Regions from separate parts of the Lelliottia jeotgali genome, predicted to be linked through region 2. Evidence: predicted binding sites of a transcription regulator. Region 2 holds the regulator's gene; each other region holds the start of a gene.

What was found. The regulator CRP, encoded in region 2, controls carbon source genes, mostly activating them, when cyclic AMP is high. The targets are predictions, from matches to a motif close to ATGTGANNNNNNTCACAT.
Region 1: the regulator CRP is predicted to act here: its motif matches at 3,585-3,602, upstream of aaeR (HTH-type transcriptional activator AaeR).
Region 3: the regulator CRP is predicted to act here: its motif matches at 5,253-5,270, upstream of ldtB (L,D-transpeptidase LdtB).

Annotation. Positions count from the first base shown of each region.
Region 1 is NZ_JAENMQ010000009.1:34,394-40,670, reverse strand. It holds gene JBO43_RS16055 (NAD-dependent succinate-semialdehyde dehydrogenase) at 1-185, opposite strand, end outside; gene aaeB (p-hydroxybenzoic acid efflux pump subunit AaeB) at 322-2,289, opposite strand; gene aaeA (p-hydroxybenzoic acid efflux pump subunit AaeA) at 2,295-3,227, opposite strand; gene aaeX (p-hydroxybenzoic acid efflux pump operon protein AaeX) at 3,235-3,438, opposite strand; gene aaeR (HTH-type transcriptional activator AaeR) at 3,620-4,546, shown strand; gene JBO43_RS16030 (YagU family protein) at 4,700-5,314, shown strand; gene tldD (metalloprotease TldD) at 5,377-6,277, opposite strand, start outside.
Region 2 is NZ_JAENMQ010000015.1:21,322-27,598, reverse strand. It holds gene argD (bifunctional acetylornithine/succinyldiaminopimelate transaminase) at 8-1,228, shown strand; gene JBO43_RS20560 (YccS/YhfK family putative transporter) at 1,282-3,369, opposite strand; gene crp (cAMP-activated global transcriptional regulator CRP) at 3,428-4,060, opposite strand; gene JBO43_RS20550 (OsmC family protein) at 4,368-4,772, shown strand; gene JBO43_RS20545 (phosphoribulokinase) at 4,912-5,781, opposite strand; gene JBO43_RS20540 (YheU family protein) at 5,812-6,030, opposite strand; gene JBO43_RS20535 (hydrolase) at 6,027-6,277, opposite strand, start outside.
Region 3 is NZ_JAENMQ010000010.1:127,176-133,452, forward strand. It holds gene JBO43_RS17360 (aldo/keto reductase) at 1-493, shown strand, start outside; gene JBO43_RS17365 (glycoside hydrolase family 1 protein) at 701-2,077, shown strand; gene JBO43_RS17370 (PTS sugar transporter subunit IIC) at 2,130-3,452, shown strand; gene JBO43_RS17375 (GntR family transcriptional regulator) at 3,468-4,184, shown strand; gene ldtB (L,D-transpeptidase LdtB) at 4,233-5,153, opposite strand; gene JBO43_RS17385 (ABC-F family ATPase) at 5,377-6,277, shown strand, end outside.

The DNA of each region.
Region 1 (6,277 bases), on a different contig from region 2:
AAGGCGCGGCTCGCTGCTGCGATAGCCTCTTCCGTCTCTTTTTTACCTGCTTTTGCGACTTTGGCGACGACATCGCCCGTTGCCGGGTTGAGCACATCAAAGGTGGTATCCAGCGTTTTCCATATGCCGTCTACCAGATATCCGGTTTGAAAAAGCGCATTGTCCTGGAGTGCCTGGGTGGTCATGTGTCCTCCTGATCTGGGTTTAAGAGCCTGCCAGATTAAGTATAGCCACAAAAAAACCGACGCTTTTGGCGTCGGTTTGTGCGGGAGTTTGCCGGGTGGCGCTGCGCTTACCCGGCCTACAGGTTCTGCTCCACCTTTAGCTGTCGGTGAGCGCGTTTTGATACCGATGCAACACATCCGTCAGACGCCGTACCGGCTCCGTCACCTGCGGCGGTGCTTCCCATACCTGCAGTTTCTCCTGGTAGATGTTCAGCTCTTCCAGCAGTTGGGCAAAATAGCGGCGACGCTTATCGTCGCTCGACGCAGAAATCACATGATCCGCCGTGCGACGAAGCTGACGGTGAAACGCCGACAGATCGTCGTTGATCGGTACAGGCGCATTACGCAGACGCTGGTGCGCGATGATCATCGTCAGCGCCAGGCGGAACTTGCCGATATCGTCAGGGAATTTGGTCAGCAGTAAAAACAGCTGCTGATACAGCGCGGGCAGATGATTCTCTTTTCGACGCGCGGTGTTGGTCGTCATCGCGGAAACAGCTGCCGAGACAAATTGATTCAGCAGCACACGTCCGGTTCGCGCCTGCGAATTATCGCGCACCAGCAGAATCACCATCATCGCCAGGAAACAGCCCACCAGCTGGCCTAACGCGCTGTCGAGAAACTGACTGAAGTGGAAAGTCATCGGGTTATCCAGCACCAGAATATTAATGGTACTGGCCAGCGCACCCAGCGATCCCAGGCGGCGTTTCTGCACTTCGATACCAATAAAGAACGCCAGTACCGCCAGGCTGATACACAACAGCAGCATGCTTTGCTGTGTTGATGGGATCACCACCAGAAAATAGAACGCGCCGAGGGGCAACGCGGCAAGGGTGCCGTAAAGGAAATCGATGGCCACCATGCGCGGATTGGGCAAGCGCATCGCCAGCGAGGTCACTACCGCAATCATGACCATCGCGCCACTGCCTGAGGTCCAGCCCGTCCACAGCCAGAACAGCGTGCCGAGCATACAGGCCAGCGTAGTGCGCCAGAAGTTAACCATTGCATGATGACGCTCTGCCGACTCGGCCTTGATAACCACTTCGCTACGCAGGACTTCTTCTTCGGTTGCGCTGATTTTGGTATTGCTGATCACCCCGCGTTTAAGCAACAAGTAGCGCGTCGCCGCTCCGACCCAGCTATAAAGGGTGACGGGCGTTTCGCGCTCACCCGTCCAGGCAATCACCCGGCGCATTCTCTTCAGCTGTTTATGGACATCCTGCACCGTTTCAACCGGTTCCTCGAACAGCTCACGAAACGTCTCAGTGATCGCTTCCGGGCGTGTGTTCTGAATAAGATAGGTTTCGCACGCCTGGGTAATCAGCGTTAACGATACCGTATTGAGCGCTTTTAAACGCCGGTTAGCGCGCGCCCAACGGGAGGATTCCATATTCAGGTTACTGCGCATTCCTTCCAGCGCAGTGCTGCGGCGAACCAAAGCGCCCCAGGCTTTATCCACCTCGTCACTGTCGCCGTGTTTAATGCAGAGCTGCATCAGTTGATACTGGGCAACAATCAGGGCATCCAGCTCTCGATCGACCTCTTGCTTGATGGATCGCGGCGAGAAAAGCAGATCGGCGACAATCGCACACACGATCCCGATGACAATTTCGCTACACCGCTCCAGCGCGAACTGCGGGGCAAGCAAAGGTTCAGTCTGGATGGTGATAACAATGATCAGCGCGGTATACCCGGACAACCCCCAGGCGTAGGAGTTTTCCACTTTGACCAGGGAAGAGATCCAGGTACAAAAACCCGCCCAGATACAGCACACCATCAGCATCATCAGCGGGGAGCGAATCATGGTGATGATGATCGTCAGCGCCGCGATACAGCCGATAAAGGTCCCGACAATACGCAGCATACCGCGATAGCGGATAGCACCAGAGTAAGGTTCGCCGCCTGCCGCGAAAGCGGGGCCCGCCGCAACTATCGCTGCCGTCAGTACCGCCCAACGCGGTGTTTCCAGCTGGAAGTGGAAACCGACAAACAGCGCCAGCACGATGGCGCACGCCAGCTTAACGGCGAAGCGTACATGCTGGCTGGCGATGGTAAAAATACCCATCACAATCAACCAATCTCACGCAGACGATGCGCGATTTTGCGGAACAGAGAATCGTTGTTGGCATCGCGGTCTTTTTCGCCCGTGATCACCACCGTCGCGGTCGTGCCGGCCGGCCACAGATTACCCTGCTCTTCATCCAGACGAATGCGCACCGGCACGCGTTGCGCCAGACGAACCCACTCAAGATTAGAATCGACCGTTGCCATCCCTTTGCTATCACGCGTCGCGCTGGAGTTAGTGACGCCAGCGGCGACACTATCCACCGTGCCTTTGAGCACGCGGTTGCTGCCGAGCGGCGTGATTTCAGCGCGGTAGCCTGGACGCACGCCTTCGAGTTTGGTCTCTTCCATATAGGCAAGAATGTAGAAAGAGTGCTGTTTCACCAGCGCCACGGCGGTCGAGCCGCGGGTGATAAATTCCCCGGTGTAGACGTTGAGGTTAGTCACCCAGCCGTCAGAGGGCGCACGGATCACTGTGCGTTCCAGATCCAGTTTCGCCAGATCACGCGTGGCTTCTGCTTTTGACTGCTGATGGAGCACGGTTTGCAGAACGTTATTGGACTGGTCAATCTCTTCACGCGACATGGCCTGAACGCCAAGCTGATTGCGTCGTCCAGCTTCACGGCGTTTTTCCGTGGCAAGTGCGCGGTAATAAGCGACGTCTGCTTCAGCTTCTTCGAGGGCTTTTTGGTAGCGCGGCTGATCAATGGTGAAAAGCACCTGATCTTTCTTCACCAGCTGGTTATCACGCACATTAACCGCAGTGATAAGCCCGGCGACATCCGGTGCGATCGCCACGACGTCAGCGCTGAAACGCGCATCGCGCGTCCACGGCGACTCGGTATAAAACACCCAGGCGCGGAAAATAGCGATGAACGCCAGGACTACCAACGCCACGGTAATGGCGGTACGGGAGATATTTCTTGTTAGTGTTTTCACATCTACCTCAGACAAACATGCGCGATATTAAGTAAAACAGGCAGCAATACAGCGCGGTATTAAACAGTGCAGGGTGCCAGACAAAGTCGTAGATACCGGTCGGGACCAGCACCTTGCGCACCAGCCAGAAAATCGCCAGTGATAAAATTAGTTCGAAGAAAATCGGTGGGAACGACAGACCGAACACCACGATAACGGGAAACAGACTCATGTTGACCTTGATTTGAGAGCGAGCAGGCGACAGTTTTTTGTTTAGCTCACACCATCGCTGAAGGGCAAGAAAAGCCGGGCGGGAATGGTGAAGCTGTTATGTCAGTAATAATATATTAACGTAACTGTTATGCTGTTATCTATAATATGTGATCTAAATCACTTTTAAGCCAGAGTGAACAATGGAACGTTTAAAGCGCATGTCTGTGTTTGCCAAAGTCGTCGAATTTGGCTCCTTTACCGCCGCTGCCCGCCAGCTGCAAATGAGTGTTTCCTCCATCAGCCAGACGGTGTCAAAACTGGAAGATGAGCTGCAGGTCAAACTGCTGAACCGCAGCACCCGCAGCATTGGGCTGACGGAGGCAGGCAAAATTTATTACCAGGGCTGTCGTCGGATGCTGCACGAAGTCCAGGACGTGCATGAACAACTCTACGCATTCAATAACACGCCTATCGGCACGCTGCGGATCGGGTGTTCTTCAACTATGGCACAAAATGTCCTCGCCAGTATGACGGCAGAAATGCTCAAAGAGTATCCAGGACTGGCGGTCAATTTAGTCACCGGCATCCCCGCACCGGACCTGATCGCCGACGGACTGGATGTGGTGATCCGCGTCGGCGCGTTACAGGACTCCAGCCTGTTTTCGCGCCGTCTGGGCAGTATGCCGATGGTGGTCTGCGCCTCAAAAAATTATCTGGCGCAGTTTGGGGTGCCGGAAAAACCCGCCGATCTGAGCAATCATTCATGGCTGGAATACAGCGTGCGCCCGGACAACGAGTTTGAGCTGATCGCCCCGGAAGGGCTTTCCACAAAATTGCTGCCGCAAGGGCGATTTGTGACTAACGATCCGATGACCATTTCCCGCTGGCTGGTTGCTGGTGCGGGCATTGCCTACGTACCGCTGATGTGGGTGATCAATGAGATCAACAGCGGCGAGCTTGAGATCCTGTTCCCACGCTATCAGTCCGACCCGCGCCCGGTGTATGCCCTGTATACTGAAAAGGACAAACTGCCGCTCAAGGTTCAGGTGTGCATTAATTATCTGACAGATTATTTTGTCGAAGTGGCGGAGTTGTATCAGGGAATGCGAGGCAGAAGGAAGGAATAATTAAGATATTTCACTCAATTCTATTAATAATGGCGAATTGACACCTTCGCCATTTGCCATTTATCGTATTTGGGTATCAGGAGTTATTTATTTGTTAAAAATATACTTTATAAAAATAATGTTACTCAGGAATTATTTAAACAAGGAATAAAAATGAATCTGTTTGAACAAACACCGCCTTCACGCAGGCGCTATGGGCTTGCCGCGTTCATTGGGCTGATCGCCGGAATCGTCTCGGCCTTTGTCAAATGGGGCGCAGAGGTCCCACTTCCTCCACGCAGTCCAACCGATTTATTCAGCGCTGCATGTGGACCAGAACAATTAATCAGAGCAGCCAGCCAAATTGATTGCTCGCGTAATTTCCTCAATCCTCCCTATGTATTCCTGCGTGACTGGCTGGGCGTCGTCGATCCAAACGCAGCGGTTTATTCATTTGCTGGGCATGTATTTAACTGGGTTGGCGTAACACATATTATTTTCTCCATCGTGTTCGCTGTAGGCTATTGCGTTGTGGCAGAAGTCTTCCCGAAAATAAAACTCTGGCAGGGGTTATTCGCTGGGGCATTAGCGCAGATTTTTGTCCATATGATTTCATTCCCGCTGATGGGGCTGACACCGCCGCTGTTTACTCTGCCCTGGTACGAACACGTTTCCGAGATTGTGGGACACCTGGTCTGGTTCTGGTCGATCGAAATTATTCGTCGTGATTTACGCAACCGCATCACGCGTGAGCCCGATCCTGAGATACCGCTGAACAGCGTCCGATAAGCGTCACATAAAAAAATGGCGCGCCTTATTGAGGCGCGCCATTTTTTTCAGGATTGTTCAGGTCAGGCCGTACCGCCGACGGTCAGGTTGTCCACTTTCAGCGTCGGCTGACCGACGCCAACCGGCAGACTCTGGCCCTCTTTACCGCAGACGCCCACGCCTTTATCCAGCTTCAGATCGTTGCCGACCATCGAAATCTGCTGCATCGCTTCGATACCGGAACCAATCAGCGTGGCACCTTTCACCGCTTTGGTGACTTTGCCTTTCTCAATCAGATAGGCCTCTGACGTTGAGAAGACAAACTTGCCGGAGGTGATATCCACCTGACCGCCGCCGAAGTTTGGCGCGAAGATACCGTAATCCACCGATTCGATAATCTCCTGCGGCGTGGACTTACCCGCCAGCATATAGGTGTTGGTCATGCGCGGCATCGGCAGATGCGCGTAGGACTCACGACGGCCGTTACCGGTAGGTGCGACGCCCATCAGGCGCGCGTTGAGTTTGTCCTGCATGTAACCTTTCAGGATGCCGTTTTCGATCAGCACGTTGTACTGTCCTGGCGTCCCTTCATCGTCGATGGAGATTGAGCCACGACGATCGGTCATGGTGCCATCATCCACAACGGTACACAGCTCAGAGGCCACCAGTTCGCCCATCTGACCACTGAACACAGAGGTGCCGCGACGGTTAAAATCGCCTTCCAGACCGTGACCGACCGCTTCGTGCAGCAGCACGCCAGGCCAGCCCGCGCCAAGGACGACCGGCAGCGTACCGGCGGGTGCTGCTACCGCATTGAGATTGACCATCGCCATACGCACAGCTTCTTTCGCCCAGGCATCCGCACGCACTTCACCGTCTTCGTCGGCCAGGAACCAGTCATAGCCGAAACGACCGCCGCCACCGCTGGAGCCGCGCTCGCGTTTACCGTCGTCTTCCACCTGCACGCTCACAGACAGACGAACC
Region 2 (6,277 bases):
GCATGACATGGCAACTGAACAACTTGCAATTACGCGCGCAACATTCGATGAAGTGATTCTGCCGATTTATGCACCGGCGGAGTTTATCCCGGTCAAAGGGAAAGGCAGTCGGGTTTGGGATCAACAGGGTAAAGAGTACGTTGATTTCGCGGGCGGTATTGCGGTGACGGCGCTGGGGCACTGCCATCCGGCGCTGGTTGAAGCGCTGAAAACCCAGGGCGAAACCCTGTGGCACACCAGCAACGTGTTCACCAACGAACCGGCGCTGCGTCTGGGGCGTAAGATAATCGACGCCACCTTTGCCGAGCGTGTGCTGTTCATGAACTCCGGCACCGAAGCCAATGAAACCGCCTTTAAGCTGGCGCGTTATTACGCCTCGACGCGTCACAGTCCGTACAAAACCAAGATTATTGCCTTCCATAATGCCTTCCACGGTCGTTCGCTGTTTACGGTTTCGGTGGGCGGGCAGCCGAAGTATTCCGACGGTTTCGGCCCGAAACCGGCTGATATCATCCATGTGCCGTTTAACGATCTGCACGCCGTGAAAGCGGTGATGGACGATCACACCTGCGCAGTGGTGGTTGAGCCAATCCAGGGCGAGGGCGGCGTGATGGCCGCAACGCCGGAGTTCCTGAAAGGGCTGCGCGAACTGTGCGATGAACATCAGGCGCTGCTGGTGTTTGATGAAGTGCAAAGCGGCATGGGGCGTACCGGCGATCTGTTCGCCTACATGCACTACGGCGTGACACCGGATATTCTCACCAGCGCCAAAGCGCTCGGCGGCGGCTTCCCGGTTAGCGCGGTGTTGACCACGCTGGAGATCGCGTCGGCCTTCCACGTCGGTTCGCACGGTTCCACCTACGGCGGCAACCCGCTGGCGTGCGCTATCGCCGGGGCGGCGTTTGATATTATCAATACGCCGGAAGTGCTGAACGGTGTGAATGCGAAGCGCGAGCAGTTTGTGCAGCATCTCCAGCAGATTGACGCACAATATGACGTGTTCAGCGATATTCGCGGCATGGGTCTTTTAGTCGGGGCTGAACTGAAGCCGCAGTACAAAGGCCGCGCGCGTGATTTCCTCCACGCCGCTGCGCACGAAGGCGTGATGGTGCTTAATGCGGGGCCAGATGTGATGCGCTTTGCGCCGTCGCTGGTGATTGATGGGCAGGATATCGACGACGGCATGCATCGCTTTGCCAGTGCGGTGAAGAAGATCGTTCAGGGATAGTGGAAATTGCCGGGTGGCGGCTTCGCCTTACCCGGCCTACGGGGCGTAAACCATCACGATTCTTTGCGTCGCAAAATCCGCGTCAACCAAACCCCGTGATGCGGACGCTGACGCCATGCCACCGACGAAATGGTGTGCATGGTGTTCAAATGCCCCAATACCCGCTGCAAATGCTGCTCCAGAGTGCTCATCGGACCGTGTGTTAACGTCTCTGGCGCTTCAAGAATATTTGAATCCCCCGATTCTCCCGGCGCGTCGTACTCCAGACGCTGCTGGCAACGCTGCAAGGCAATTTCACACGACTGCAAATAGCGCTGCGCCAGATCCGGTGTCAGCATTGTGTGCTCGCGCGCCAGGGTGGTCATCGCGTTGATATGCTCGACGATAAACTGGCTGTGCGTGACCCACAGCTTCATATCCGCCAGATAGTGAGAATTAAAGCCCGGCTCCTGCATCGCCTGGTTGAGGGAGTTAAACAGCGCGTTGTGTGCCTGGTTGACCTTCATGCGCTGATAGGCCAGCGGCGATGCTTTAGGATCGTCGCTCAGGATCAGCCGAATCGCCTGCTGATCGGCTTCGAGCGCGTCATGGGCGTTCTGGCGTAACAGTCCGCTTTGCCACTGTGGCCACAGCCAGACCATCCCGCCAAAGGCAATCAGACAGCCAATCAGCGTATCGACCAGCCGCGCGACAATATACTGCTCGCCGTTCAGGGTCAGCAGTTGCAGGGTATACACTGCCGTCACCGTAAACCCGACCATCGCCCAGCCGTAGTTTTTACGGATAATCAAATACCCCACCAGAGTGATCACCAGCATCCCCAGCAGGGTGTAGCCATCGGGTACGTGGAAGTGCAGCGTCACCCCAGCAATCACCAAACCCGCGAACGTGCCGAGTGCCCGATGCAGAATGCGCACCCGCGTGGCGCCATATCCGTTCTGAGTGACAAACAGCACGGTCATTAAAATCCAGTAGGGTTTGGGTAAGTGCAGCGCCACGCCCATCAGGCTGGCCGCGCTGAGCATCACGCTGATGCGCGCGGCATTGCGCAGAGCGGCGGATTTCAGCGACAGATAGCTTTTGAGTGCAGGCAACAGCGGCAGCCGTTTTTGCTTATCGGCCATCAGGTCACGTGCATAGAGCGGACGCTGAGTTCTCAACACCCGCGCGATACGGCTGAAATGCCAGGCGCAAAACTGTCCGACCGGGTTATCCGGGTGCTGGCGCGCAATTTTCTCCAGCGCACCCAGCTGTTTATCCATCGTAAAGCGGGTCGGGTAGCGGTGATAAAGAATATCGTCCGCCAACACGCGCAGGCGAGTCGCGACCGTCTGGGCATTCCAGCGCAGCACTGCTTCGGCGTGGCTGCGCTCTACCAGTTTTTGCACCTCCTGCGGATGATGCAAGCTGACTGAGATATGTTCCTGCAGATCCAGCCCGACCTGGAAGGTACGCAGCAGGCGTTTGTATTCATGATTTTTATTGGCCGCCAGCATGTGCAGTTGTTGGTAACACTGGCTGATTAAATCGACCACTTTTTGCTGGCGCGACAGCAGCGGCGGCAATGATTTTTCCGGGTCTGCGTGCTGGGTCAGCAGGGTGTATTTCGCTTCGCAATAATCGGCGAGCTGAACGTACAGCAGGCTCAGGGATTCTCGCAGCGGCTGTTCCCGCCACATCCAGAACCAAAACCAGTTAAAAAGCCCGTACCACAGCGTGCCGGCGGCGTAGATCAGCAGCGGCTCCCAGACGGGCATATTCCCGGCGAGGCTCAGCGTGAATATCGCTGCAATCAGTGAAGCGGGCAGCAGGCGGGCGTGAAGTGCGCTGATCTCCGCCGTGACGCCCAGCGTCATCGCCAGCACGGTCAGGATTAAAGGCAGCGGGATATCGCGGGCCAGCAGCAGCTGTACGGCGAGGCTACACCCGGCAAACAGGCAGCCGCCGATAATCAGGCGTTTGAAAAAACGTTTGTGGGGAGTATCCAGACCGGCAATGTTGCAGCAGGCAGGAACAAGAGAAAAAAGCAGCCCCTGTTGCAGATGGCCCAGGACTAAACCAATGGCCACGGGAAGACATAACACCAGGGTTTGACGTAGTGCGTAGTTAACTTCCGGGTGATAAATCAGCCTGCGCCACATAATCGTCAGAGACAAAAACGGCGTGACACCTTGCGATGGCACGCCGTTTTTTCCGGAATTAACGCGTTCCGTAAACCACGATTGTTTTACCGTGGGCGGAGATCAGGTTTTGATCTTCCAGCATTTTCAGGATACGGCCAACGGTCTCACGAGAACAGCCGACGATCTGACCAATTTCCTGACGGGTAATTTTAATTTGCATACCGTCCGGGTGGGTCATGGCGTCAGGTTGTTTCGCCAGGTTCAGCAGTGTCTGCGCGATGCGGCCAGTAACGTCGAGGAAAGCGAGGTTGCCCACTTTCTCGGAAGTGACCTGCAGGCGGCGAGCCATCTGCGAAGAAAGACGCATCAGGATGTCCGGGTTGACCTGGATCAGCTGGCGGAATTTCTTGTAGGAGATCTCAGCGACTTCACATGCGGATTTTGCGCGCACCCAGGCGCTACGTTCCTGGCCTTCTTCAAACAGGCCCAGTTCACCGATGAAATCGCCCTGGTTCAGATAAGAAAGGATCATCTCTTTCCCTTCTTCATCTTTGATCAGCACTGCCACCGAGCCTTTGACGATGTAATACAACGTTTCCGCTTTTTCACCCTGGTGAATCAGCGTGCTCTTCGATGGGTACTTATGAATGTGGCAATGAGACAAGAACCATTCGAGAGTCGGGTCTGTTTGCGGTTTGCCAAGCACCATGCGCTGTTATCCTCTGTTATAAGCTGTCTCAGAGTCAAAATCGCATCCTGACTCTGGGGTTGCAATCGAATTCTTACCCGTACCTGGGAAGTTGGCTGTCACAATGTTTGCAGCCAGTAAAGTTTGATGTCCTCTGCATACATGTGTAACGTCAATGTATTACTGTAGCATCGAGACTGTTTTAGCATAGCTTTAGCCGCGTGTCTCCTGGTGTCTCGCTTCAGCATGATGCAGGTCGCCTTCCGTTGCGAGAATTGTAACGCACGCGTAATCTGTTCTGAAAAATGCAACTTTGGAGTTAATGAAAATGCAAGCGCGTGTGAAATGGGTTGAAGGTTTAACGTTCCTTGGCGAATCCGCTTCAGGGCACCAGATTTTGATGGACGGTAACTCCGGAGATAAAGCGCCAAGCCCGATGGAAGTGGTGCTGATGGCCGCTGGCGGATGTAGTGCGATCGACGTGGTGTCGATTCTGCAAAAAGGCCGTCACGATGTGACCGACTGCGAAGTGAAACTGACGTCAGAACGTCGTGAGGAAGCGCCACGTCTGTTTACGCACATCAATTTGCATTTTATCGTCACCGGTAAAGAGCTGAAGGATGCCGCGGTGTCCCGCGCGGTAGATTTGTCTGCGGAGAAGTACTGCTCTGTGGCGTTGATGCTGGAAAAAGCGGTAAAGATTACGCATTCGTATGAAGTGATTGACGCCTGATTCGTTGGCGGGTGGCGATTCGCTAACCCGTCCTACAAAGGCAACATCTGCGGTATTTTGCCCGATGGCGCGACGCTTACCGGGCCTACAAAAGCCTGAATGTAGGCCGGATAAGCGCAGCGCCATCCGGCAACAGACCTTAGGCGATCTTCTTGCCTTCCATCAGCCGTTGCACCAGCGGCATCATGATCAATTCCATCGCCAGCCCCATTTTGCCACCCGGCACCACCAGCGTATTGATGTGCGAGATAAACGAGCCCTGCAGCATCGCCAGCAGCCACGGATAATCAATATCGTCCAGATTGCGGAAGTGGATCACCACAAAACTCTCGTCCAGCGAAGGGATCGTTTTTGCCGCAAACGGGTTGGACGTGTCCACTGTGGGAACGCGCTGGAAGTTGATATGAGTGCGGGAAAACTGCGGCGTCAGGAAGTTAATGTAATCTTCCATCGAACGCACTACCGAATCCATCACCGCTTCGCGCGAATGGCCGCGCTCGCTCATGTCGCGGGTCAGCTTCTGAATCCACTCCAGATTGACAATCGGCACCACGCCGACCAGCAAATCCACGTGGCGCGCCACGTCGTGCTGCGGAGTCACCACGCCACCGTGTAATCCCTCATAAAACAGCACATCGGTCGGTTCCGGCAGCGGCTGCCACGGTGTGAAGGTACCAGGCACCTGATTCCACGGCACCGCTTCGTCATAGGTGTGCAGATATTTGCGTGACTGACCTTTACCCGTATGTCCGTAATCCTGGAAAGTCTGTTCCAGCAGGCCGAAGTCGTTGGCGTCTGGCCCGAAATAGCTGATGTGCTTGCCTAAATCGCGGGCCTTGCGGATAGCCATGTCCATTTCAGGACGGGTGAAGCGATGAAAACTATCGCCCTCAACCTCGGCAGCACGCAGATTGAGCTGCGCGAAGATCTTGCGAAAAGCGAGGCTGGTGGTCGTGGTTCCCGCACCACTCGAACCCGTGACGGCAATAACCGGATGTCTGGCGGACATAGCAACTCCCTGACTGGAAAGATGGAACAATCAACCGCGAAACTGATTGCGCGGCATGATGTTGACGGTTTCGTGCAGTTCTGACCACACCAGCAACACCTCGCCACTTTGTAGCTGCCGTTTTACATCGGCGACCTTTTGTTCAAGCGAACGTTCATGTTCACCATAATCGGTGCCTTCGCGTAATACAAAGCTTTCAATCAGGCTATCCAGCGTTTCGGGAGCCAGATCCTGCCAGGGAATCATCATTTTACTCTCTCCAGAAAAGGGGTTAACCAGTCGGGGATGCGCGACTCCAGCCACATTTTCGGGCGGCGCAACGTGCCGCCGATAAAGCCGACGTGGCCGCCGTGCTCCGTCAGTTGATACTGCACGTTTGCAGGCAGATGTTCCGGCGCGGGAATGGAGTGATGATCCATAAAGGGATCGTCCTTCGCATGGATGATCAGCGTCGGTTTGGTTATCTGGTTCAGCAACGGCATGGCGCTACACTGAC
Region 3 (6,277 bases), on a different contig from region 2:
ACGTTTTGCTTCCCTGCAGGCGTATTACACCATCGCCGGGCGCGATCTCGAACGTGAGCTGGTACCGATGATGCAAAGTGAAGGCGTCGGGCTGATGGTCTGGAGCCCACTGGCCGGTGGTTTACTGAGCGGAAAATATGGCCGCGACGGCCAGAGCGAAGCGGGCAGTCGTCGTCAGGAGTTTGACTTCCCGCCGGTGGACAAAGATCGCGCATTCGACTGTGTCGATGTGATGCGCACCATTGCTGAGAGCAAAGGCGTGTCGGTGGCGCAGATCGCGCTGGCGTGGCTGCTACATCAGAAGGTGGTAAGCAGCGTGATCATTGGCGCCAAACGCGTCGATCAGCTGGATGACAATATCGCCGCGACCACGATTCGCTTAAGCGAGGATGAACTGCAACAGCTCGACGCCGTCAGCGCACTGCCACGGGAATACCCTGGCTGGATGCTGGAGCGCCAGGGTGAATATCGCCAGAATCAGCTGAAAGGTTAACCCTCCATCGCCGGGCGGCGCTGCGCTTGCCCGGCCTACAAAAACCACACACAAATCCACGAACGTAGGCCGGATAAGCGAAGCGCCATCCGGCTTTTTTATTTCTATCCCGCTCACAAAAAACGATCCTTCCCTTTGCTTGATTTTTCATCTTTAGCTATATGACTAGTCATGAAATTTAAATGACTAGTCATATAGGGAGAGACCATGAAGCAATCACTGCCAGCTAACTTTTTATGGGGTAACTCGGTGTCCAGTATGCAGACCGAGGGGGCGTGGAACGAGGGCGGAAAAGGAATGTCGGTGTACGACATCCGTGAAGCCGGTGAAAATGCCTCCGACTGGAAAGTCGCCACCGACTCCTATCATCGCTACAAAGAAGATTTCGATTTAATGCAGGATCTGGGCATGAACTGCTACCGCTTCCAGATCTCCTGGAGCCGCGTCTGCCCTCAGGGCGACGGGGAATTCAATGAAGAAGGCATCGCGTTCTACGATCGTTTCATCGACGATCTGATCGCGCGCGGTATCGAGCCGATGGTCTGCCTGTATCACTTCGACATGCCGCTGGCGCTGGCCCAGGAGTACAACGGCTTTAACGACCGCCGGGTGCTGGATGCGTTTGTGCGCTACGGCAAAAAGATGATCGACTGCTACGGCGACCGCGTGAAGTACTGGCTGACCTTTAACGAGCAGAACATTTTCCACATGCCGGAAGCGTTCCGGGTTTCAGGCTACATGAAGGGCGAGCAAACTCTGCGTGAACTTTATGAAGTTCAGCACCATACGATGGTGGCGCACATGGCGCTGACGGAGTATCTGCATCAGGCGAAACCGGGCCAGATGATGGGCGGCATGCTGGCGCACCAGCTGATCTATCCGGCAACCTGCAAACCGCGCGACATCTTCTGCGCTCAGCAGTACGACGAATTCCTCAACCAGAACCTGCTGCGGGTCTTTGCGGGGCAAGGCTACAGCCCGGCGGTGATGGCGGTGGTTGAGCAGCAAGGCTTCGGCGATATTTATCGCGCGGAAGATTTGGCCCTATTGGCGCGCACCAAAAACGACTTCATGGCCTTCAGCTACTACGCGAGTAAAACCCTCGACAGCGATCCGATCCCGGAAGGCACGCCGGTCAACTACTACCTGACGCACGGCGAGAAAAACAATCCGTTCCTGAAAGCCACCGAATGGAACTGGCAGATCGACCCGCTTGGCTTTCGCACTATCATCACTCGCTACTACAACGACTGGCGTATGCCGGTGTTCCCGATTGAAAACGGTATCGGGGTCATTGAGTCCTGGGACGGCGTGAATCAAATCGAAGACGATTACCGCATCGACTATCACCGCAAGCATTTCGAGGCGATGAAAGCGGCGATCTTTGAAGACGGTGCGCAGGTGATTGGCTATCTCGGCTGGGGTTTGATCGACATTCTCAGCTCCCAGGGCGACATGCGCAAACGCTACGGCGTGGTGTACGTCAACCGCGAGAACCACGATCTTAAGGACCTGAAACGCGTGCCGAAAAAGAGCTATGCGTGGTTAAAACAGGCTATTCATAGCAACGGAAGCGAACTGTAAGTCGTACGCTGCCGGACCGGTTTTTGTGACTGATTGATGGGAAATATCCGCTATGTCTGATACAAAAATTACACCTGCGATGCAGTCGTTTGTCGACAGATTTGTTGAGTTCTCCGCGCGCCTGGCCAACCAGGTGCACTTACGCTCCCTGCGCGATGCCTTCGCCACGGTGATGCCGATCTTCATCCTTGCCGGTCTTGCGGTACTGGTGAATAACGTGGTGTTTCCGTGGGTGCTGGAGGGGGAAACCCTTACCCAGTTCAAGGTGTGGGGCGAGGCGATTATCAACGGCACGCTGAACATTGCGGCGCTGTTGCTGGCGCCAATGATTGCCTGGTCGCTGGCGCGCAACAAAGATTTCGACAACCCGGTTTCGGCAGTGGTTATCGCCGTGAGCAGTTTTATCATTATGATGCCGATGCAGTTGCAACTGGTGCCTGTCGGCAGCCAGACAGCGGTGAACGTCACCCAGGTGCTGACCTTCGGCAATATCGGCTCGACGGGAATTTTTGCCGGGGTGCTGATCGGCCTGATCTCTACCGAAGTGTTTATCGCGATTTCGCGCCTGAAAGCGCTGCACATTTCGCTGGGCGAGAACGTCCCGCCTGCGGTGAGCAAATCCTTTACGGCGCTGATCCCGACCATCATTACGCTCTCGCTGTTCGCCATTGTGGCGGCGCTGCTGGCGAACGTGCTGCACACGGATCTGATCCACCTGATCACCCATTTCATCCAGCAGCCGCTCCGACTGATTAACACCAGTCTGCCCGGCACCATTTTTATCTACAGCTTCGGGAATTTCCTGTTTACGCTCGGTATTCACCAGTCGGTGGTGAACAGCGTGATTCTGGAACCTTTCCTGTTAATCAACACCAATGAGAACATGCTGGCCTTCGCCAACGGTCAGCCAATCCCGCATATCATCAACAATATTTTTGTCCCGACCTTCGGCATGATTGGCGGGACGGGCAGCACTATTTCGCTGCTGATTGCCATCTTCATCTTCTCGCGCCAGAAATCGGCCAAACAGGTGGCGCGGCTGTCGCTGGCGCCGGGGCTGTTTAACATCAACGAGCCGGTGATTTTCGGTCTGCCGATTGTCTTCAACCTGCCGCTGATGATCCCGTTTGTGTTGCTTCCGGCGATCGGAATTTACTTCGCCTGGCTCTGTACCACGCTCGGGCTGATGTCGCGCTGCGTGGTGATGATCCCGTGGACCACGCCGCCGATACTTAGCGCCTGGCTGGCGACGGCAGGGGACTGGCGGGCGGTAGTGGTTCAGTTGGCAATCATTGTATTTGGTGTATTCTTCTACCTGCCTTTCCTCAAGATTGCTGAGAGGGTGGCGTTGAAAAACAGTGTGATAGCGGATTAATCAAAAGGAAAAGGCATGGCGGCGAAGTACATCACCATCGCGCGGGAAATTAAGAAACGCATTATCAGCCAGCAGTATGCCGCCAATGAACCGCTGCCAGACCAGTTTGCGCTGGCGGCGGAGTTCAGCACCAGCCGGATGACCATCCAGCAGGCGATGCGCCAGCTAATAGTGGAAGGACTCGTCTATACGCGCCAGGGGCAGGGGACCTTTATCCGTAAAAACTTCCTGCAACTCTCCCAGTGGGATCTCTCCGGCAGCGACTACTTCGGTGCGACCAAAACCTGGGAACATCTCGGGACGGTGAGCAGCAAAGTGGTTCATTTCGAGCTGCGCTTCCCGAACGAGAAAGAGCAGTCGTCCCTGATGATTAACGCCGATACGCCGATCTATGATTTCATCCGCCTGCGCTCCCTCAACGGTGAGCCGATGTCGCTGGATTCCACGGTCATGCCGCTGAATCTGGTGCCGGGACTCAATAAAACCCATCTCGAAAGCTCGGTGTTCCAGTATGTCCAGGAGACGCTGGGGCTGAAAATTATGGGGTCGTATCGCGTAGTGCGGGCGCTAAAACCGAATGCGCTGGATATGCAGCATCTGGTCTGCGAGCAAACTGACCCGGTGCTGGAAGTGGAACAGGTCATCTATCTTGAGGATGGCACGCCGCTGGAATACGCCCATTGCCATTATCGCTACGATCACGGCGGCATCGTTATCGTGAATAACGGGTAATAAAAAAGCGGGCTGATGAGCCCGCTTTTTTGTTTGCGACAACTTAAATCAATTCAAACGTACCGGCATACCGGAACGGTTCTGCACCGCCTGATCAACAACCGTCGGTTCAACGTCCGCCTGGCTGGTCACAGCCTGGATGTTGCTTTTCAGGTTAATCGGTACGATTTCGTTGTTGTTAATCTGATCTTCGCTGGTGGACAGCGGGTTATGCACTTCGATATAGCGGCTGCCATCCGGCTCGGAGGTCGCTTTGACCGGTTCGTTGATGAACTGGACGCGAGTACCGACCGGAACATTCTCGAACAGGAATTTGATATCGTCGTTACGCAGACGCACACAGCCGTGGCTCACGCGAAGACCAATACCAAAGTTCGCGTTGGTGCCGTGGATAGCATACAGACGGCCAATGTACAGCGCGTACAGACCCATAGGGTTGTCCGGGCCGGCAGGCACAACGGCTGGCAGCGGTTCACCGGCAGCGATGTACTCGGCGTGCATTTTGGCAGTCGGCGTCCAGGTTGGGCCCGCTTTCTTACGCTCTACTTTGGTGGTCCAGTTCAGCGGGGTGTCTTTACCCAACTGACCGATACCAATCGGCAGAACGATGACGGTATTGGTGCCTTTCGGGTAGTAATACAGGCGCATTTCGGCACTGTTGATCACAATACCTTCATGGACGGTATCCGGCAGAATCAGCTGCTGAGGGATGTTCAACACCGTACCCGCTTTAGGCAGATACGGGTCAACGCCGGGGTTTGCTTCCAGCATGTTGGACAGGCCCAATTGGTACTCAGCGGCATAATATTCCAGCGGCTGTGAGTTGCCTTCCGGAACAATAACCACCTGGTTTTGACCCACCAGACGGCTACCGTCTGTCGGCAGCGGATAAGTCACCGCAGAAGCGGTATTGCAAAAACCTACTACGGCTAACGCCGCCGCAAAAAGCGTTGATAATTTCATATTCATGTTATGCGAGGTATCTTTGCCACTCTGGCGATTAGTTGATGAGTCTGAATCATTGATGGGAGCGCATTATATGTGCATTCCCTCGCGCATGGAATTCAGATGTGTACGAAATCACATTTTTTTCGATTTTGTTAAAGTTTAGTGCTTCGTTGCAACACGGGATCTCAATTCGGAATTGTGGCATAATGCCGTGTTTATCACACTTTTTCGCAGGAATCTCTCCGTGTTAGTTACCAGCAACATCACTATGCAGTTTGGCAGTAAGCCGCTGTTCGAAAACATTTCCGTCAAATTTGGCGGCGGCAACCGTTACGGCCTGATTGGTGCCAACGGTAGCGGAAAATCCACCTTTATGAAAATTCTCGGCGGCGATTTAGAGCCGACGCTTGGCAACGTGTCGCTCGACCCTAATGAGCGCCTCGGTAAGCTGCGTCAGGATCAGTTCGCCTTTGAAGAGTTTTCAGTGCTCGACACCGTGATCATGGGACACGGGGAACTGTGGGAAGTGAAGCAAGAGCGCGACCGCATCTACGCGCTGGCTGAAATGAGCGAAGAAGACGGCTATAAAGTGGCCGATCTTGAAGTGCTTTACGGTGAAATGGACGGCTACTCTGCGGAGTCACGTGCCGGTGAACTGCTGCTCGGCGTCGGTATTCCGGTGGAGCAACATTACGGCCTGATGAGCGAAGTCGCACCAGGCTGGAAGCTGCGTGTGCTTCTGGCGCAGGCGCTGTTCTCCAATCCAGAAATTCTGCTGCTCGATGAACCGACGAACAACCTGGACATCGACACCATTCGCTGGCTGGAGCAGGTGCTGAACGAACGTGGCAGTACCATGATCATCATTTCGCACGACCGTCACTTCCTGAACATGGTCTGCACCCACATGGCCGATCTGGACTACGGCGAGCTGCGCGTTTATCCGGGCAACTACGACGAGTACATGACGGCGGCGACTCAGGCGCGTGAACGCCTGTTGTCTGATAACGCCAAGAAAAAAGCGCAGATTGCTGATCTGCAATCCTTCGTCAGCCGCTTTAGCGCCAACGCCTCTAAGTCACGTCAGGCAACTTCTCGTGCGCGTCAGATTGACAAAATTAAGCTGGATGAAGTGAAAGCTTCCA